2 regions of the Ciceribacter sp. L1K23 genome follow, and region 2 is predicted to be linked to the other one. Evidence: riboswitches for the same ligand, from Rfam matches in the RefSeq annotation. Region 2 holds a riboswitch; the other holds the start of a gene.

Region 1 (10,544 bases), 530 kb from region 2:
TCTGTCTCAAGCCCGCTCGGCATCAATCCGGATCAGCGACTGCACGAGGACGCGCGCAAGTTGGCCGAGATGACCGCATCGCTGGCGATCGGCCTCGTGCAGTCGACGATCCTGCTCGCCTCCTTCGTCGGCGTCCTGTGGACGCTGTCCAACGACTTCGTCTTCCACGTCGACGGCCGCAGCTTTGCTATTCCCGGCTATCTCGTGTGGGGTGCGCTGCTCTATGCCACGGCGGCCGCCCTTCTCAGCCAACTCGTCGGCCGCAGCCTGTCGCGGCTCAACGCCGAGCGATATGCGAAAGAAGCAGATCTGCGTTTCGCCCTGATGCGCGCCAACGAAAATCTCGAGGCGATCACCTTGGCAAGGGCAGGCGAGACGGAGCGTCGCCATATCCACGAAACCATAGACACGGTGCTGGCCACCATTCGCCGTCTGGCGCTCGCGCTCACCAACCTTACCTGGGTAACGGCCGGCTTTGGCTGGTTGGCGATCGTGGTCCCGATCCTCATCGCCTCGCCGGCCTATTTCGCCGGCACGATCACGTTCGGCGGGCTGATGATGGCCGCGGCGGCCTTCACGCAGGTCTATTCGGCGCTGCGCTGGTATGTCGACAATTTCGGTCAGATCGCTGACTGGCAGGCCGCGCTGATGCGCGTCACGGTCTTCCGCGCCGCGTTGACGAGCCTCGACGGCGACGTCTCAGATAAGACATCAATTGTCCTTGAGACCGGTCCGACCGACAGTCTCGCCATAGAACGGCTGGAAGTCTGCGCTCGACCCACCACATCCGGCTGCGAAACCGGTTTTCGCTTGCATGAGCAAGATGCCGTGATCCGGTCCGGCGACCGCGTGATGATCAATGGCGACCACGGCATCAACCGGAAACTGCTGTTCAACGCGCTCGGCGGGCTCTGGACCGATGGCACCGGCATGATCCGCCTGCCGGAAGGGGAAGCGATCCACTTCGTTCCGCAACAGCCGTATCTGCCCGAAGGAAAACTGCGCAGTCTGCTGGTCTATCCGGCACCCTCGGCGGATTTCAGCGATACGGATATGGTCGCGGCGCTGACGCGCGTCGGCCTCGCCAATCTCTCGAGCCGTCTGGACGAGCGTAACCGCTGGGACCGGCAGCTCGACAAGGATGAACAGGCCGAACTTGCCTTTGCCGGCCTTCTGCTGCGACGTCCCCGCTGGATCGTCTTTGAGGAAGTCCTGGAAGGCTTGGAACCGGAAACGGTGGGCCGGCTCGTCGGCGTGATGCAGGACTTGTCCGACTCGACCCTGATCTATATCGGCCGTTCCGCGGCCTTCAACGAGGCGCTATCGCCGAAGCTCCTGCATCTGGAAAAACTGCCGACGGCACCGTGACCGACGGCCGGGGCCGTCAACCCTCCAACTCCTCGCGCAGCATTTCGAGCTCAAGCCATTCCTCTTCCATGCGGGTGATGTCCGCCCGCAGCTTTTCCATCTCGGCTGCAAGCCGGTTGAAGGTCGCCGGGTCCTTCGTGAAGAGGTTCGGATCGGCCATCTTCGCCTCGCGCGCGGCGATCTCGGCTTCCGCCTTTTCCATCTCCTTCGGCAGGTTTTCGAGCGCGAACTTCTGCTTGTAGGAGAGCTTACCTTTGCCCTTGTTTCCGCTCTCCGAGGTGGCGGTCGAGTTTGCGCTCGCCTTGGCTTTTTCTGCTTTCTCCACCCGCTTCCGCTCGTCCTCGGCGCCCTTGCGCTGGGCCAGCATGTCGGAATAGCCGCCGGCATATTCGATCCAGCGACCGTCCGGCTCCTCCGGATTGGCGGGCGCGATGGTCGATGTCACGGTCCGGTCGAGAAAGTCGCGGTCGTGGCTGACGAGAATGACCGTGCCCGGGTATCCGGCCACGATTTCCTGTAGAAGGTCGAGCGTCTCGATGTCGAGGTCGTTGGTCGGTTCGTCGAGGATCAAGAGGTTCGAAGGCTTCGCCATGATCCGCGCCAGCATCAGCCGGGCGCGCTCGCCGCCCGAGAGATTCTTGATTGGCGTACGGGCCTGCTCAGGCTGGAACAGAAAGTCCTTCATGTAGCCTGTCACGTGCTTCTGCTCGCCATTGACCAAGAGGTTCTCGCCGCGCCCGTCCGTCAGGTAGTGCGCCAGCGTGTCCTCGAGGTTCAGGTCCTCGCGCTTCTGGTCGAGCACGGCAATCTCAAGATTGGTGCCAAGCTTGATCGTGCCGCCGTCCGGCTCCAGTTGCCCCGTCAACATTTTCAGGAGCGTCGTCTTGCCGGCACCGTTCGGGCCGACGAGGCCGATACAGTCGCCCCGATGGACGCGGATCGAGAATGGTGCAACGATCGTCCGCTCGCCATACGCCTTGGTGATCTTGTCGGCCTCGATGACCAGCTTGCCGCTTTCCCTGCCCTCGGCAACCGAAGCCTGGATCGTGCCCTGCGGCCCCTTGTGGCCGCGATACTGGGCACGGAGATCCTGGAGGTTTCCGAGCCGGCGCATGTTGCGCTTGCGCCGCGCGGTGACGCCATAGCGCAGCCAATGTTCCTCGCGCTCGATCTGCCGCCCGAGCTTGTGCTGCTCGATTTCCTCTTCTTCCAGCACCTTGTCGCGCCATTCCTCGAAATGGCCGAACCCCTTGTCGAGCCGGCGCGACAAGCCGCGATCAAGCCACACGGTCGCCGTCGACACCTTTTCGAGGAACCGTCGGTCGTGCGAGATCAGAACGAGAGCGCTGCGGCTCTGCTGCAATTCCCCTTCCAGCCATTCGATCGTCGGCAGGTCCAGGTGGTTGGTCGGCTCGTCGAGCAGAAGAATATCCGGCTCCGGAGCCAGCACCCTCGCAAGCGCCGCCCGGCGCGCCTCGCCACCGGAAAGGCTCTTCGGGTCTTCCTCGCCGGTGAGACCCAGATGCGAGAAAAGATAAGTAACCCGGTAAGGATCGTCGCCCGGCCCGAGCCCTGCTTCCGCATAGGCCTGCACGGTCGAATACCCGTCGAAATCGGGAGCCTGCTCCAGATAGCGGATGGTGGACGACGGATGGCGGAACACCTCGCCCGACTGCGCCTCCACCATCCCGGCCGCAATCTTCATCAGCGTCGATTTGCCGGAGCCGTTACGGCCGACAAGGCAGATGCGGTCGCCCGGCTCCACCTGGAGGCCGGCGCCGGCGAGCAACGGCGTGCCGCCGAAGGAAAGCTGGATGTCGTCGAGTTTCAGGATGGGAGGTGCCAAGGGCTAGACTCCGGAAAGATCATAGGGGCGGGCGAGCAGCATGGCCCGGCCACGGGAAAGGGAAAGCGAGATCGGACCCTCTGCGACATTGGATATCGTCCGCGACGACCCGAAGGTCAGGTTGAAATCCTGAAGCGGATAACGCGCGTTGCGGATCGTCAGTCCTTCCAGCGCCGTGAAACCGAGCACTGAAAACAGGGCGCCCCGTGGCAATTCGAGAATGAGTTCGCTGCCGTCGGCAAAGGGATAGGCCTCTTCCTCGCCGGAGGTCAGCACCACTTCATACCCGTCTTCGGCGAGACCCAGAGCATTCAGATAGTGCTGCAGCGCATGATCGGAACGCTCTCCGCCGAGCGCGCCGGCGAAGATCAGCCGTGTCGCACCGGCCGCGATCGCTTCGGCGACGGCGATTTCCCCGTCGGTCGCGGCCTTGGCAGCAGGATAGGTGCGCCGCTCGACGCCCGGAAAATGCGCGATAAGGGCGGCGTCGCTGCTGTCGAAATCGCCGACCCACAACTCCGGGACCACACCCAGGCTTGCCGCATGCCGCATGCCGCTGTCGGCCGCGATCACACGGCTGCCCTCCGTCAGCGACCGGAGGCGATCGGTGACGGTGAGGTGGCCGCCGAGCAACAGGGTGAACGAAGTCGATGTCATGCGCCTGCCCTTAGCGCATCTTCGCGCAAAAGGGAAAGACGAATGCGGCGTCGCCGGCGTCGGTGACGCCCTGCTTGCGCGGAACCGGTCGCGTCACTAGGTTTCAGCCGGAAACGAACGAGGCTCGGATACAATGCAGTTTACCGGCACCGCCGACTATATCGCCGACAAGGATCTGATGATCGCCGTCAACGCCGCGATCCGGCTGGAACGGCCGCTGCTGGTGAAAGGCGAACCCGGCACCGGCAAGACCGAACTCGCCAGGCAGGTTGCAAAAGCCCTCGGCCTTGATGTCATTGAATGGAACATCAAGTCGACCACCAAGGCCCAGCAGGGTCTCTACGAATACGATGCCGTGTCGCGCCTGCGCGACAGCCAGCTGGGCGACGAGCGGGTCAACGACGTTTCGAATTATATCCGCAAGGGCAAGCTCTGGCAGGCGTTCGCGGCAGGCCGCAAGGTCGTGCTGCTGATCGACGAGATCGACAAGGCCGACATCGAGTTCCCCAACGATCTGCTCCAGGAACTCGACCGCATGGAATTCCATGTCTACGAAACCGGCGAGACCGTGAAGGCGGAAGTGCGTCCGATTGTCATCATCACCTCCAACAACGAAAAGGAACTGCCGGATGCCTTCCTGCGCCGCTGCTTCTTCCACTATATCCGCTTTCCCGATGCCGACACGCTCGCCCGTATCGTCGACGTCCATTATCCGGGCATCCGGAGCGATCTGCTGCGCAACGCGCTCACGAGGTTTTATGAAATCCGCGAAACACCCGGACTGAAGAAGCGGCCCTCGACATCGGAAGCGCTCGACTGGATCCGCCTGCTGGTCGCCGACGAGGTCGATCCCGCCGATCTTCGTGGCGACGCCAGGCAGGCCCTGCCGAAGCTCCACGGCGCACTTCTGAAGAACGAGCAGGACGTGCATCTTTTCGAGCGGCTGGCCTTCATGGCCAGGCGCGAAAACCGGTAACCACGACCGCACTGCGGCAACGTTTTTCGTTGATTCGCGCGCCGGACGGGCGTAAATCAGCCTCTCCTCGTGGTGATTTGGCCGGCCGGCTTGCAGCCACGTTAAACAAGTCGCTAAAGGGCCGAGGCAAGTTCAAAGACTTTCCGAGGACCGGTGGCGATGAAGAAGCCGCCGGTGTTTTTGTATGTGCGGTCAGCGACCGCCATGGCAAGGGAAGTCGAACAACATGCCGATCAGGATACCCGATACACTGCCCGCCTTTGAAACCCTCGTTCACGAGGGTGTGCGGGTGATGACAGAAACGGTTGCCGTCCGCCAGGACATCCGCCCGCTTCAGATCGGGCTTCTCAATCTCATGCCGAACAAGATCAAGACCGAGATCCAGTTCGCACGGCTGATCGGCGCCTCGCCGCTTCAGGTGGAGCTGTCATTGGTGCGCATCGGCGGCCACAAGGCCAAGAACACGCCCGAGGAGCACCTGTTGTCCTTCTACCAGACCTGGGACGAGGTGAAGGACCGCAAGTTCGACGGCTTCATCATCACCGGCGCGCCGGTCGAGACCTTGCCGTTCGAGGAGGTCACCTACTGGCCGGAACTCGAACAGATCCTCGACTGGACCACGACGAACGTGCATTCGACCATGAACGTCTGCTGGGGCGCCATGGCGGCGATCTATCATTTCAACGGCGTGCCGAAGCACACGCTGAAGGAAAAGGCGTTCGGTGTTTACCGGCACCGCAATCTGGCGCCGTCGTCCGTCTATCTCAACGGCTTCTCCGACGACTTCCAGGTTCCCGTCTCGCGCTGGACCGAGGTTCGGCGCGCCGACATCGAAAAGGTGCCGGACCTGAAAATCCTGCTCGAATCGGACGAGATGGGCGTCTGCCTCGTACACGAGAAGCGGGCGAACCGCCTCTATATGTTCAATCACATCGAATACGACTCGACCTCTCTGGGCGACGAGTATTTCCGCGACAAGTCGGCGGGAGTCCCGATCAAGCTGCCGCACAACTATTTCCCGCACAACGACGACACGCTGACGCCGCTCAACCGCTGGCGCGGCCATGCGCACCTGTTGTTCGGCAACTGGATCAACGAGATCTACCAGATGACACCTTACGACCTGAACGAGATCGGCAAGGAGGTTTGAGATGACAGAGCCGGTGATACGACCCCTCCAGGCGGCCGACGAAGCCGAGTGGCGTCGCCTGTGGAAGGCCTATCTCGCCTTCTACGATACCGAACTCCCCGAGGAGATCTACGCCTCCACCTTCTCCCGCCTCATCGGCGGGGGCGCCAACGAGTATCGCGGCCTTCTCGCCCTCGTCGACGGCAAGCCCGTCGGCCTCGCGCACTATCTCTTCCACCGCTCCTGCTGGCATATCGACAATGTGTGTTACCTTCAGGATCTGTTTGCCGATCCGGACGTTAGGGGCGTGGGGATCGGCCGCGCGCTGATTGAGGCCGTCTACGAGAAGGCACAGGCGGAAGGGTCGAAGGAGGTCTACTGGATGACGCAGGAATTCAATTCCACCGCCCGCCGCCTCTACGACCGCATCGCGGAAAAGACACCCTTCATCGTCTACCAGCAAAACTTTTAGGCCTCGATGTTCGTCCCGTTCTTCCTCAGGCTGAAGGAGGCAGGCGTTCCCGTAACGCTTCGCGAATTCCTCGCCTTGCTGGAAGGCATGCGCACCGGCATCGCCGATTTCGACGTCGAGGCCTTCTATTTTCTCGCCCGCGCGACGCTGGTGAAGGACGAGCGCCACATCGACCGCTTCGATCGCGTCTTCTCCGAAATCTTCGGTGGGCTCGAGGCCCTGTCCGGCACCGGCGACGGGATCGAGCCGACGGACATCCCCGAGGAGTGGCTGCGCAAGCTCGCCGAGAAACACCTCTCCGACGAGGACAAGGCGCTTATCGAGTCGCTGGGTGGCTTTGACAAGTTGATGGAAACGCTGCGCCAGCGACTCGAGGAACAGAAAGGCCGCCATCAGGGCGGCTCGAAATGGATCGGCACGGCAGGCACCTCGCCCTTCGGCGCCTATGGCTACAATCCCGAAGGTGTGCGCATCGGCCAGGAGGGCTCGCGCCACCGCCGCGCCGTGAAGGTCTGGGACAGACGCGAGTTCCGCAATCTCGACGACACGGTCGAACTCGGCACCCGCAACGTTAAGGTGGCGCTGCGTAGGCTGCGCCGTTTCGTCCGCGAAGGCGCCGCCGAGGAATTCGATCTCCAGGGCACGATCCAGGCGACCGCAGAGCACGGCTATCTCGATGTGAAGACGCGCCCCGAGCGGCGCAACGCCGTCAAGCTGCTGATGTTCTTCGACATCGGCGGCTCGATGGACGATCACGTCCGGGGCGTCGAGGAACTGTTCTCGGCCGCCCGCGCCGAATTCCGCCACATGGACTACTTCTACTTCCACAACTGTCTATACGAACGCGTCTGGACCGACGCCCGCCGCCGCCAGGTCGATACGATCGCCACCGAAGACCTCATCCGCACCCATGGCCCGGACTACCGCGTAATCCTCGTCGGCGACGCCGCCATGAGCCCTTACGAGGTCAGCCAGCCCGGCGGCTCGGTCGAGCACTGGAACATCGAACCGGGCGCGGCATGGCTGAACCGGCTGACCGGCCATTTCCGCAAATGCCTCTGGCTCAATCCGTTGCGCGAGGACTATTGGGGCTATACGGCATCGGTCGGCATGATACGGTCGCTGATGAACGGCCGCATGTTTCCCTTGACGCTCGGCGGCCTGGAAACGGCGGCGCGCGAGCTGTCGCGTTGAACAAAAATTCTGGGAGAACCCGCATGAGCAGACCCTCCATCGAAACCTTTGGCACGACGCCCTCAGGCGAATCCGTCGGGCGCGTGCGTCTCGAAGGCGGCGGGCTCACGGCATCGATCGTCACCTGGGGCGCCGTGATCCAGGATCTGCGCCTTGCCCGTCACGACGCGCCGCTTGTGCTCGGTTTCGACACGCTGGACGCCTACTTGAAGCACTCCCCCTACTTCGGCGCGACTCCCGGCCGCTGCTCGAACCGCATCGCCGGCGGACGCTTCACGCTTGACGGCAGGAGCTACCAGCTTGAACTGAACGAAGGCGCCTATGGCCACCTGCATGGCGGTAGCGACTGCATCGCGGTGCGCAACTGGACGATCGCCGACCTCGCGAAGGATCGCGTCGTCCTTGAGATCACCGATCCCGATGGCCGCGCCGGCTATCCCGGCAACTGCACGGTCCGGGCGACCTATCACCTGAAGCCGGAGGGAACGCTGTCGGTCGTCTACGAAAGCACGACCGACGCGCCGACGCTCGCCAATATCTGCCAGCACAGCTATTTCAACCTCGACGGCCAGGATGACGCGCTCGGCCACGATCTGATGATCGCCGCTGATCACTATCTCCCGGTCGATAACAGGCTCATTCCGACCGGCGAGATCAAGCCGGTGGAGGGCACCGCCTTCGACTTCCGCAAGCTCACACAGATGAAGCGCTTCGACGGCGACGCCCAGGTCCGCTACGACCACAATTTCTGCCTCTCCGCGAAGCGGCAGGCAAAGCGGAGCATCGCGCTTGCACGCAGCATCAATTCCGGCGTGTCGATGGAGGTCCGGACCACTGAACCTGGCGTGCAGTTCTACGCCGGAGTCTATCTCGACGTCCCTGTCCCCGGCCTCGAAGGCCGCAAATATGGCCCCTTTGCCGGCTTCTGCCTGGAAACCCAGACCTGGCCGGACGCCATCAATCACGAGAATTTCCCGAACGCCATCCTGCGGCCCGGCGAAGTTCTCCGCCAGGAAACCGACTACGTCTTCTCGAAGACCTGACGAACAGGCGACACCGGGGCGGAGTTAGTGCGACGGGCTGGCGAGTTTCATCAGCACCAGCCCGCTGATGATCAGGACGGCGGCGAGTATGCGGACAAGACCCGCAGGCTCGCCGAGCACCGCGATCCCGACGGTAAAGGCGCCGACGGCGCCGATGCCGGTCCAGATCGTATAGGCGGTCCCGAGCGGCAGGCTGCGCATGGAAAGCGACAGCAGCGCAAAGCTCACGATCATCGCCGCGACCGTCACCAGCGTGGGAACGACGCGCGTAAAACCGTCCGACTGTTTCATGGAGAAGGCCCACAGGATTTCGAACAGTCCTGCGGCGAAAAGATAGATCCAGGCCACGATTTTCTCCCGGTCAAGCAACCGGGCCGTCCCGGACATCTGCCCTTGAAGGGGGAGGACGTGGCCTCGCACACAACTATGTGGGGGTTTCCGGACGCGAGATCAAGAACACTTGAGACGTCGTCATCGACGCGGTTTCGATCAGAATATCGGGAGGAAAATTGGAGCGGGTGAAGCGATTCGAACGCTCGACCCCAACCTTGGCAAGGTTGTGCTCTACCCCTGAGCTACACCCGCTCACAGCGACGATCCGGGGGTAGTCGGTGGATCGAAGGTCACCGCGTTGCGGCGACGGGCGCTATATGGCTCAGTCCTTTTTCAAATGCAACAAGGAAATGACGAATCCGCGGAGAAAAAATTCATTGGTCCGAAAAGTCCCGGCAAACGCCCGGAAAACGGGGCACGCCAATGATTGCCAACCGCGCTCGCGGATCGTATCACCTCCACGCGCCTCCTTCCGGAAGCGCTGATGCAGCAGGCCGAAGGAACGAGAATGACCGACACCAGCGAAACCATCCCTCCGAAGACAGCCGAGGATCTCTTCCGCTTCCTCGACGACCTCGGGATCAGCCACAAGACGAAGTATCATCCCCCGGTCTTCACCGTCGCCGAATCGGTCTCGCTGCGCGACGAAATTCCCGGCGGCCATACGAAGAACCTGTTCGTGAAAGACAAGAAGGACAACTTCTTCCTTCTGACGGTCGAGGAAAACGCGTCCGTCGACCTGAAGACCGTGCACACGCTGATCGGCGCGGCGAGCAAGGTGTCATTCGGAAAACCGGAAAAGCTGATGGAGTATCTCGGCGTCATTCCGGGCTCTGTCACCGCCTTCGGCGCCATCAACGATACCGGCCATAACGTGACCTTCGTGCTCGATGCCGATCTGATGCGGGAGGAGATCATCAACTGCCATCCGCTCTCCAACGACGCCACCACCTCGATCGCCCGCGACGATCTTATTCGCTTCATGGAGGCGACGGGTCACACCCCGCTTGTCTTGAAAGTCACGGCCTGACATACGATCTTAGCGGCAACAGCCGGCGGCGGCCGAAAGAACACCGGGAGACCATCATGAGCGACAGCAACAACCCCTACGGCGGCGGCTACGGCGGCCAGATGACGGCCCAGGCTCGATTCTCAGAGGCACCGGCGGCTGCTGCGGGCGCAAGCCACGTGAAGGACACCACCACGGCCGGCTTTGCCAAGGACGTGATGGAAGAATCCCGACGGCAGCCGGTTCTGGTCGATTTCTGGGCACCATGGTGCGGCCCCTGCAAGCAGCTCGCACCGGTGATCGAGAAGGTCGTGAACGAGGCCGGCGGCCGGGTGAAGCTCGTCAAGCTCAACATTGACGACCATCCCTCCATTCCAGGCCAGCTCGGCATCCAGTCGATCCCCGCAGTCGTCGCTTTCGTCGATGGCCGCCCGGTCGACGGCTTCATGGGCGCGGTTCCCGAAAGCCAGGTACGCCAATTCATCGACCGTATCGCCGGTCCCGATGCCGGTGACGC
Region 2 (10,544 bases):
TCGCCAAGGGCATCGGTGGCGGCTTCCCGCTCGGCGCCTGCCTTGCGACCGACGAGGCGGCCGCGGGTATGAAGGCCGGCACCCATGGCACGACCTATGGCGGCAATCCGCTTGCCATGGCTGTCGGCAACGCTGTGCTCGACGTCGTGCTCGCCGATGGCTTCCTGCGCAATGTGCAGGATGTGGCACTGGTGCTGCGCCAGGGTCTTGCCGCGCTCAAGGATCGCTATCCCGATGTGATCGAGGATATTCGCGGCGAGGGGCTCATGCTCGGTATCAAGGCCGCCTGCCCGTCCGCCGACCTGCTGCTGGCCATGCGCGGCGAGCACATGCTCAGTGTCTCGGCCGGCGACAACGTCATCCGGCTGCTGCCGCCGCTGACGCTGACGGCAGAAGAGGCACGCGAGGGCCTGCGTCGGATCGAACGGGCTGCCGAAAGCCTGACGGCGGCGAATGAAAAGAAGAGCCTTCAGGGCTGACGGGTGGACCAATGGCATCTCCAAAACATTTTCTCGATCTCTCGGCTGTTTCCTCTTCCGATCTCCGGCTGATGCTGGACGACGCGATCGGCCGCAAGCGCGACACCAAGGCCGGCACGGCCGGCAAGCCGCTCGCCGGCAAGATGCTGGCGATGATCTTCGAGAAGCCATCCACCCGCACCCGCGTCTCTTTCGATGTCGGTATGCGCCAGCTCGGCGGCGAGACGCTGTTTCTCTCCGGCACCGAAATGCAGCTCGGCCGGGCCGAGACGATCGGCGACACCGCGAAGGTCCTGTCGCGCTACGTGGACGCGATCATGATCCGGACGACCGATCACAACCGCCTGCTGGAAATGGCGGAGCACGCCACTGTGCCCGTCATCAATGCGCTGACCGATCTTACCCATCCCTGCCAGATCATGGCCGACATCATGACCATCGAGGAGCATCGCGGCCCGGTGAAAGGCAAGACGCTCGCGTGGACCGGCGATGGCAACAACGTGCTGCATTCGCTGGTCGAGGGTGCTGCGCGTTTCGGCTACCGGATGAACATGGCGGTGCCCATGGGGTCGGAGCCTGACGACAAGATCCTCAACTGGGCGCGGAACAATGGCGGCGAGATCATGCTGTGCCATGATGCCGACCGGGCCGTTGCCGGCGCCGATGCCGTCATCACCGACACCTGGGTATCGATGAACCTCGAGCACAAGGCTCGCGGACACAACGTGTTCCAGCCCTTCCAGGTCAACGTCGAACTGATGAAGAAGGCCAACGCCGACGCGCTGTTCATGCACTGCCTGCCCGCGCACCGCGGCGAGGAGGTCACCGACGACGTGATCGACGGTCCGCAGTCGGTCGTCTTCGACGAGGCGGAGAACCGTCTGCACGCGCAGAAGTCGATCCTCGCCTGGTGCCTCGGCGCGATCTGACACCGGTGCCTAGGAAACGGTCCGGCGCTTGACCTTTTGGCGCCGGTTCCCCATGTGTGCGGTAAAATCTGGGGTGCCAGCCCCTTTTCGTTTGGCGCCGTGGCGCCGGGAGTTACCAAAGCATGGCAGACAGAACAGTAGAGCTTGGCGAATTCGGTTTCGCCGGTGACGACAGGGTCGTTCCGTTCCAGGTCGAAGGCCTCGACGTGCGCGGCCGCGCGGTGCAGCTCGGACCGCTGCTCAACAGCATCCTCGACCGCCACGACTATCCGCCGGCCGTAGCACGGCTGCTGGCCGAGACGATCGTTTTGACGGTGCTGATCGGAACCTCGCTGAAGTTCGAGGGCAAGTTCACGGTGCAGACCAAGACCGACGGTCCCGTCGATCTTCTGGTCGCCGATTTCACCACGCCGGAGAACGTCCGCGCCTACGCCCGTTTCGACGAGGAAGCTGTCGCGAGCGCCGTCGCGGCCGGTGAAGCCTCTCCGGAAAAGCTGCTCGGCACCGGCGTTCTCGCCTTCACCATCGACCAGGGCAGCTTCATGCAGCCCTATCAGGGCATCGTGCCGCTCGACGGCTCGTCGCTTGAGGAGATCGCCGGCGTCTATTTCCGCCAGTCGGAGCAGATCCCGACCCGCGTGCGCCTCGGCGTCGCCGAACTCTATGATCGCGACCAGACCGGCAAGCCGCGCCATGCCTGGCGTGCCGGCGGCCTTATCGCCCAGTTCCTGCCAGAGGCGCCGGAGCGCATGCGCCATCCGGACCTGCATGGCGGCGACGGCGATGACCGCGACAACGATCACGCCGAGGACGACGGCTGGGCGGAAGCCCGCCTGCTGGTCGATACCGTCGATGCCGACGAGCTGACCGATCCGCAGGTCGGAATCGAGCGACTGCTGTTCCGGCTGTTCCACGAGCGCGGCGTTCGCGTCTATGAGCCCAACGGCGTCTACGACCGGTGCAGCTGTTCGCGGGAGAAGATCAAGGGCGTTTTGCAGGGCTTCTCGGCCGAGGAGATCGAGGCCAGCCAGGAAGACGGCGCGATCGGCGTCACCTGCGAGTTCTGCTCGACCACCTACACCTATCCGGTGTCGGAACTGGAAAACGCCTGACCGGTTCGGCCGGCCTCAGTTCAGGACGCGCGCGAGACCCGGCGTATCGAGCGAGAATGCCGGGATCGCCACCTCGAACAGACGGCCCTCGTCGGTCTGCATCTGGTAATGGCCGAACATCATGCCCGACGGCGTGTCGAGCGGGCAGCCGGAGGAGTATTCGTAGGTGTCGCCCGGACGAAGCCGCGGCTGCTCGCCCACGACCCCCGGACCGCTTACCTCGTCGACCTGGCCGTTCTGGTCGGTGATGTGCCAGTAGCGCTGCACCAGGCGAACCGGCTCGCGCGAATGGTTGACGATCACGACCTTGTAGCCCCAGACATAGCGGCCGTCGTCCGGATCGGATTGCTCCTCCAGATAAAACGGCTCCACGATGACCTCTATGTCGCGGGTCACGGCACGATACATTCGGGCTCACCTCACATCGCTGATCAATCAGCATATTCTACACGATCAGGCCAAAATCAAGGAAGCCCGGCGCAAGAAGCGGTGAGGCAGCATGCCCGGGCGAGCCTAGGCTCGCCCGTCCGATGCCGTCAGCCCGGTATCTTGTCGAGCGCGCGCGCGAAATCCTCGACCAGATCCTCGCTGTCCTCGATACCGCAGGACAAGCGCACGAGACCGCTCGAAATGCCGAGCTCGGCGCGCGCCTCCTCCGACAAGTTCTTGTGCGTCGTCGTCGCCGGATGGGTGATCAGGCTCTTGGCGTCGCCGAGATTGTTGGAGATCTTCACGACCTCCAGCGCGTTCTGCAGGCCGAATGCCGCCTGCTTGCCGCCCTTCATCTCGATCGCCACCAGCGTCGAGCCACCCGTCATCTGACGGGCGATGATATCGGCCTGCGGATGGTCGGCGCGGCCCGGATAGATGACGCGGGCGACCTTCGGATGGTTTGCAAGGAAATCGGCGATCTTCGCGGCATTCTCGGTCTGTTGCTTCACCCTGAGCGGCAGCGTCTCGATGCCCTTCAGCAGCGTCCAGGCATTGAACGGCGACATGGCCGGGCCGGTATGGCGGAAGTAATCGTGCAGGTTCTCGTCGATCCACTCCTTGTCGGAGAGCACGACGCCGCCAAGGCAGCGGCCCTGTCCGTCGATGTGCTTGGTGGCGGAATAGACGACGACGTGGGCGCCAAGCTCCAGCGGCTTCTGGAACAGCGGCGTGGCGAACACATTGTCAACCACGACCTTGGCGCCAACCTGATTGGCGAGCTTCGCGACGCCCGCGATGTCGACCACTTCCAGCGTGGGGTTCGTCGGGCTTTCGAGGAAGAACACCTTGGTGTTGGGGCGGATCGCCGCTTCCCAGGCCTTCAGGTCGCGTCCGTCGACGAGCGTGCATTCGACGCCGTATTTCGGCGCCAGCGTCTCGACCACCCAACGGCAGGACCCGAACAGGGCGCGTGCGGCGACAATGTGGTCGCCGGCCTTCACCTGGCTCAGGATCGCGGCGGAAACGGCGGCCATGCCGGACGCCGTGGCGCGCGCATCCTCGGCGCCTTCCAGCAGGCACATGCGCTTTTCGAACATGTCGTTGGTCGGGCTGCCGTAGCGTGCGTAGATGAAGCCGTCATTCTCGCCCTTGAAGCGGGCCTCGGCGGCTTCCGCCGTGTCGTAGACGAAGCCCTGCGTCAGGTAGATCGCTTCGGAGGTTTCACCGAACTGGGAACGAAGCGTTCCCCCATGGACGAGGCGGGTTGCGGGACGCCAATTCTTGCTCATGCCGTCTGGCCTTTCAGACACAAAAAAACCGGTCGCAAATGCAGACCGGTTCTATCGACCCGGTCTTTTTAGCCATTTGTTTAACGTGGCTGCAAGCCGACCGGCCAAATCACCACGGGATAAGGCTGCAATACGCCTGATGCAGGCTTGCGTCAATTCCTCGACTTTGGTTTTGTCGCGCCAAATAGGAACGAAGACATGACGAGAAACGCGGGCATTCTGGCCGACCGGGCGATCGGCGAACTGTTCGGGCGCGGCCAGCTTCTGAGCGAAGCCATGCTCGATCACGACCAGATCCAACCGGCAAGCCTCGATCTCCGTCTCGGCTCCAAGGCGCTGCGCGTGCGCGCCAGCTTCATGCCCGGCCGTTCCAGCACGGTCGCCGACAAGCTGGAACGCCTGACGCTGCACGAGATCGACCTCGAAAACGGCGCGGTGCTCGAAACCGGCTGCGTCTACATCGTGCCGCTGATGGAAAGCCTCGACCTGCCCGGCGACATCTCCGCCTCTGCCAACCCGAAGAGCTCCACGGGGCGCCTCGACATCTTCACCCGCGTGATGGTCGACTATGCCCAGGAATTCGACAAGGTGCCGGCCGGCTACAAGGGTCCGCTCTACCTGGAGATCTCGCCGCGCACATTCCCGATCATCGTGCGCCGCGGCTCGCGCCTGTCGCAGATCCGCTTCCGCAAGGGTCATGCCCTGCTCGGCGAGCAGGAACTCGTCGACCTGCACGCCGCGGAGACGCTGGTGGCGGCGGATGCGCCGAACGTGTCGGGCGGCGGCATCGCGCTTTCCATCGATCTCAAGGGCTCGGGTCCCGAAGGCCTGATCGGCTATCGCGGCAAGCACCATACCTCTGTCATCGACGTCGACAGGAAGGCCGCCCACGACGTGCTCGACTTCTGGGAGCCGCTCTATTCGCGCGGCCGCGACGAGCTGATCCTCGATCCGGACGAATTCTATATCCTCGTGTCCAACGAGGCGGTGCACGTGCCGCCGCTCTATGCCGCCGAGATGACGCCCTTCGATCCGCTGGTCGGCGAATTCCGCGTGCATTATGCCGGCTTCTTCGACCCCGGTTTCGGCCACGCGGGCGCCGGCGGCGCCGGCAGCCGGGCGGTGCTCGAAGTGCGCAGCCACGAGGTGCCCTTCATCCTCGAACACGGCCAGATCATCGGACGCCTCGTCTACGAACACATGCTCGAACCACCGGAAGGCCTCTACGGCAGCGGTCTCGGCTCGAACTACCAGGCGCAGGGCCTGAAGCTCTCCAAGCATTTCCGCGCGCCCTGATTTGATCTTGAAGCGGGACCGTTGTTCCTGCTAGAGACAGAGCCGCAAGCGGGTGTAGCTCAATGGTAGAGCAGCAGCTTCCCAAGCTGAATACGAGGGTTCGATTCCCTTCACCCGCTCCAGCTGTCATTTAAGCATCTGCCTTTTGCCGCCGCCACAGCCTCGGCCACTTCAATTTTTGTGGGGGTTCGGTTGATGACGCCCCTTGCCCCACCACCACCGGCTTGTGCGGCGTCTTCGCCCAATGGAACGGTCGCCGGCGGAGGTCGTAGACGGCGCGCCAGGCGGCGGCGGCCATCATCATCCAGTAGAGCGGCACGGCGAGCCATCGCCAGCCGATCAGCCGCTTCTCGTAGCCGATCATGGCAACAGCGCCGAGGCCAAGAAAGCAGGCATAGGCGCCGAGCACGTTGACGATGTCGACGGCGATCAGCCCGACTTGCAGCAGGCTCAGCGGCGGCCGTGGCGCGCCCAGCATGGCGAAAACGGAGCTTAGAACCGTGATCAGCATCACCGGATGCAGGAGCGCCGAGAGCAGCATGCCGCCGACCAGCAGGTGGAAGACGACATAAGCGAGGAGACCCATCTCGCGCCTTGCCCTGCCACCATCGCGCATCACCACCAGCCAGGTCTGCAGCCACCCCTTGAACCAGCGGGTCCGCTGGCGCATCCAGACACCCATCTCCGTCGGCGCGTCCTCCAGCGTCTGGCGCCGCAACACGCCGCAGCGATAGCCGAGACGATAGAGCCTGAGGCCGAGATCGGCATCCTCGGTGACGTTGTACGGGTCCCAGCCGCCGACCTCGCGCAGGATGCGGGTGCGAAAATGATTGGAGGTCCCGCCGAGCGGCAGCGGCATGCGCAGGCGCGCCAGCACCGGCAGCAGCCCCCGGAACAGGCCCGCATACTCGACCGCGAACAGCGCACTCACCCAGGAGGCTTGCGCGTTGCTGATGATCAGCGGCGCCTGCAGGCAGGCCACCTTGTCCGGCATATGGCGGAAGCGGTGGCAGGCCTCGCGCAATTGCAGCGGATGCGGCCGGTCTTCGGCATCGTAGACGGCGACATACTCGCCTCGCGCGGCGCCGAGGACATAGCTCAGCGCCTTCGGCTTGGTCCTCGGCCCGATCGGCGGCACCTCGACGATTTCGCAATGCGGGCCGGGCCGCAGCGCCCTCAGGGCATCGATCGTCTCCCGGTCGTCAGCCTCGCAGACGAGCTTGACGTCGAGACGGGATTTCGGCCAGTCGAGCCGGTCGAGCGCCTTCAGCAGTTGGGCGGCCACAGGGGCTTCGCGGTAGAGCGCGACGATCACCGTATAGACCGGAAGATCCTCGTCCGGCGTATGCCTATCGATCGGCAAAAGCTCGCGAACGGCATAGAGCAGCGCACCGCCGCGCAGGGCAAGAGCCGCCAGATAGAAGCTGGAGACGCTGGCATGCAGCGCCAGCAGCACCGGGCCGCCAAACAAAGCAAGTCCGAGCCCGGCGCCGGCGCTTGCCGCTCCCAGCACGAAGCCCTGCAGGCCGGTCATGACGATGCGGGCCGAGAAGCGCGGCTGCCGCTCGAACAGACTGGCGCTGACGTTGAGCGCCCGGCGTGTCTCGCCAGCCTTCCAGACGGCGGCACGCATCGCCGAGGGCGTCGTCACCACAAGGCTTTTCGACAATGTCGGCATCGCGGCGATGCTGTCGAGCAGGTTTTCCATCCGTCCCGCCTGGGGGATGATGGCAACCGAAGGCGCGCGGCGTCGATCGTAGACCCTCAGCATTGTCGGCCGCTGCAACAGGACGTCCATGCCTTCGACATCCATGACGGCTTCCGGGTCGAGCGCGTCGACGAAGGGAAGCCCAGCAAGCCGGGCGAGCGCCGCATAGTAGGCCTCCTCTCGGATCCAGCCGGTCGCGAGAAGTTCCTGCTCGATTGTCGTTCCGCGCCGCGCCGCATTGTCGGCGGCGGCCGCTATGGCCGGCTTGGAGAACCCGAGGCGTTTCAGGATGCGGCACTCGGCGCTGTCTTCCGGAAACTCCCCGACCTCCGGACCTGGAGCCAAAACCGCTCCAACCGTTCGCGTGGCGCCGACATAGGTACCCTGCTCGCGGAAACCGCGATATTCCCCAAATCGCACTTGTCTGCTAAAGCGTCGCCAGAACGGAAACGCCCCCCGGCCTCGATCAGGCGTAGGATAATGGTACAATCTGAAGTTACACCCCTCAAACACTGGGGGAGGTCTGTGCGGCGGCTGATGCTTGTGCTTTCATTTGCCCTGCCGATCACGCCGCAGGCCACACAAGCGACGGATTCGCCGATGCCGCTGCTCTTCGACAAACGCGAGCGCCTGCCGCGCCCCGACCTTTCAGCGGTGCTCCGGCTGCGCTTCCTGACCTCGACCGATTTCCCGCCATTCAACTTCGCCGACCAGACCGGGCGTCTGGCCGGGTTCCATGTCGACCTCGCCCGCGAGCTCTGCGCCGAGCTCGGGCTGGAGGCGAAGTGCCAGATCCAGGCCCTGCCCTATGGCGATCTCGCCAATGCGCTGGCCGAGGGCCAGGGAGAGGCCGTGATCGCCGGCGTTGCTCCGACGGAGGCGCTTCGTGCGCGCTTTTCGTTTTCGCGACCGTTCATGATGCTGCCGGCGCGGTTCGTCGTCAGCCGGCGGGCCACGCTGTCCGGCGAGGATGCCCGCGCGCTCTTCGGAAAGACAGTCGGCGTGGTCGGCGGCACCGCGCACGAGGCGATGTTGAAGGCCTATTTCCCGACACTCAAGCCGAAGGCGTTCGAGGACCGGGCCGCGCTCTATTCCGCCCTGATCGGGGGCGATGTCGAGGTCGGCTTCGCCGATGCGCTGCAACTGAGCTTCTGGGCGAACGGCACCGCTTCGCAGAGTTGCTGCCGGCTGTTCGACGGTCCCTATTTTTCGCAGGACTTCCTGGGTGAAGGCTTGACGGTGATGGTCACGCGCTCGGATCCCCGAGTCGTCGAGGCGATCGACAGCGGTCTTGCGGCGCTCTCACGCGACGGGCGCCTGCAGGAGATCTACCTTCGGTATTTTCCCTATGATCTCTATGCCCAGCCGGCGGGCGCGATCGCGCCCGGCAGTCAGGCCTTGCGGTAACGGGCGATCGCGCTGCGCTCCAGCGCGGCGCAGGTCAGCTTATCAAGCCCGAGCCGGTCGCGCAGAAGCTGCAACAGCCGGATTTCCGCCTGGTTGACCGAGAGATCGACGGCGGCGACTTCCACCGCCACCGCATAGGCCGTGTCGTAGAGGCGGGGCGGCAAAGCGTCGCGGATAATCTCGAGCGCGATGTCGAGGCCTTCCGGGCCGCCGAGGATTTCGGCGCAGCGCTGCGACACGAGGATCAGGTTTTCCTTGTCATAGCCTTCGAAGACCGGGAGCACGTCGATCAGCTGGCCGATGCGCTGCAGTTCGCGATCGGGCATGGCGCTGTCGACCGCCGAAATCATCACCATGGCGAAGATCAGCGCGTCGTGGTGGGTGAACTGTTCCTTCATCTCGTTCTCGTCCTTGCCTGTCCTGCAAGCGTTCCCTGCCGCCTGCGGCAGGGGCGCGTTTTCGGGCGGCACACTATCGGAAGTCCGCCGCGATGCAAGCCGTAGCGGCCGGTCCGGCCGATCACGGCGGTGAGCCGGCCACGCGCGGATCGCCACCCCACAGCCCCTTCGTCGATGCCTTCGCCGCCTCGCCCGCCGCTTCGAGGCCGGAGCCGGATATCGGCTTCGCCCAGCCGTTTTCCGCCAGCCACAGGCCGATATCCGCATTGCCGACACGACAGGTGGTGAGCATCGCGGCGCCATCCCCTTCGGTGCCGTTGTCACAGGCGATCGTGCGGTTTCGCACCAGCATGCGCTGGCGCGTCAGCGCCACCATGCCGCAGGGCCAGCTTCCACCGCGAGGCGCATCGCAGACCGTCGACGGGGCGAGCGGTTCGAGGCCGCGCAAACGCACGATCCGGTCGCCGCTGCGAAACAGCCCGACCTCCAGGCTGACGGGACGGGGCAGGAGCACCACGGCGACGCGGGCGGTCGGCTTCGGCTCCGGTTGGCGGGAGGCAATGCGTTCGAGCGCGGTCGCGCCTTCGGCAAAGGGTGCGGCGAACCGCGCCGGGTCGATCGGTCGGGCGTTGCGCGTCTCGATGACGGCAGCGGCTGCGGCCGGGGCCGGCGTTTCATCCGCCGGAGCCGGCGCGGATGGCCGGTCCCGCAAACGCTCGCCCGCCCCCACCATCAACGCTGCCATCACCAGAACGCCCGCAAGTCCGACGCCGACCGTGCCGAGCAAACGCATAGGGGGAAATTCCTATTGGCTCGCCCAGACGATCCGGGCCATCCATTCGACGTCCTTGAGGTCGAACTGGCGGTTCGGGTGCTCGGGGTTCAGCGACAGAAGTTCGATCGAGCGGGGCGTCTGGCGAGCCAGCACCTTTGCCATCACCTCTCCGTCACGGGTCTTGACGACGACGCGATCGCCGCGCCGAACCTGGGCGCCCGGCTGGACGATCAGCACGTCGCCGTCGCGGTAAAGCGGCAGCATGCTGTCGCCCTGGATCTCGAGCGCATAGGCGCCTGCGGCCTCGCCCGGCGAAGCCGGAAACTCGACAACATCCCAGCCCTGACCGACGGGAAAGCCGCCATCGTCGAAAAAGCCGCCGGCGCCGGCCTGGGCAAAGCCGAGCAGCGGTATCGCGTCCGACCGCCGGCCGCCATCGGCACCCGGTGACAGCGAGATGCCGCCGCGCACGAAGGACATGAACTGGTCGAGGCTCGCCCCGGTCGCCTCCAGCACCTTGGCGATCGATTCCGTCGAGGGCCAGCGCATCCGTCCGTCGGGACCGACGCGCTTCGACTTGTTGAATGACGTCGGATCGAGGCCGGCACGGCGCGCCAGCCCCGATGGCGAGAGATCATGACTCTCCGCCAGCCGGTCTATGGCTTTCCAGATATTGTCGTGCGACAGCATGGCAGAACCCGAACGAGGCGGCCGGAAGG

The links. A riboswitch is a leader RNA that binds a small molecule or an ion and turns the genes downstream of it on or off. The one in region 2 is predicted to bind S-adenosylmethionine.
Region 1: another riboswitch for S-adenosylmethionine. It lies ahead of metA (homoserine O-succinyltransferase); the one in region 2 lies ahead of J5J10_RS16135 (O-succinylhomoserine sulfhydrylase).

Annotation. Positions count from the first base shown of each region.
Region 1 covers NZ_JAGRRC010000001.1:3,865,940-3,876,483, reverse strand. Annotated here, with positions in the region: gene J5J10_RS18765 (ABC transporter ATP-binding protein/permease) at 1-1,368, shown strand, start outside; gene J5J10_RS18760 (ABC-F family ATP-binding cassette domain-containing protein) at 1,385-3,214, opposite strand; gene J5J10_RS18755 (thiamine diphosphokinase) at 3,218-3,871, opposite strand; gene J5J10_RS18750 (MoxR family ATPase) at 4,005-4,847, shown strand; SAM riboswitch at 4,907-4,984, shown strand; gene metA (homoserine O-succinyltransferase) at 5,074-5,997, shown strand; gene J5J10_RS18740 (GNAT family N-acetyltransferase) at 5,999-6,448, shown strand; gene J5J10_RS18735 (VWA domain-containing protein) at 6,455-7,642, shown strand; gene J5J10_RS18730 (aldose epimerase family protein) at 7,666-8,685, shown strand; gene J5J10_RS18725 (multidrug efflux SMR transporter) at 8,710-9,033, opposite strand; tRNA gene J5J10_RS18720 (tRNA-Gly) at 9,196-9,270, opposite strand; gene J5J10_RS18715 (prolyl-tRNA synthetase associated domain-containing protein) at 9,527-10,048, shown strand; gene trxA (thioredoxin) at 10,105-10,544, shown strand, end outside.
Region 2 covers NZ_JAGRRC010000001.1:3,335,953-3,346,496, reverse strand. Annotated here, with positions in the region: gene J5J10_RS16155 (aspartate aminotransferase family protein) at 1-479, shown strand, start outside; gene argF (ornithine carbamoyltransferase) at 491-1,408, shown strand; gene J5J10_RS16145 (Hsp33 family molecular chaperone) at 1,531-2,520, shown strand; gene apaG (Co2+/Mg2+ efflux protein ApaG) at 2,536-2,928, opposite strand; gene J5J10_RS16135 (O-succinylhomoserine sulfhydrylase) at 3,057-4,241, opposite strand; SAM riboswitch at 4,289-4,367, opposite strand; gene J5J10_RS16130 (2'-deoxycytidine 5'-triphosphate deaminase) at 4,440-5,537, shown strand; tRNA gene J5J10_RS16125 (tRNA-Gly) at 5,586-5,659, shown strand; gene J5J10_RS16120 (glycosyltransferase family 2 protein) at 5,668-7,590, opposite strand; gene J5J10_RS16115 (transporter substrate-binding domain-containing protein) at 7,783-8,652, shown strand; gene J5J10_RS16110 (tellurite resistance TerB family protein) at 8,637-9,050, opposite strand; gene J5J10_RS16105 (thermonuclease family protein) at 9,172-9,843, opposite strand; gene J5J10_RS16100 (helix-turn-helix transcriptional regulator) at 9,856-10,515, opposite strand.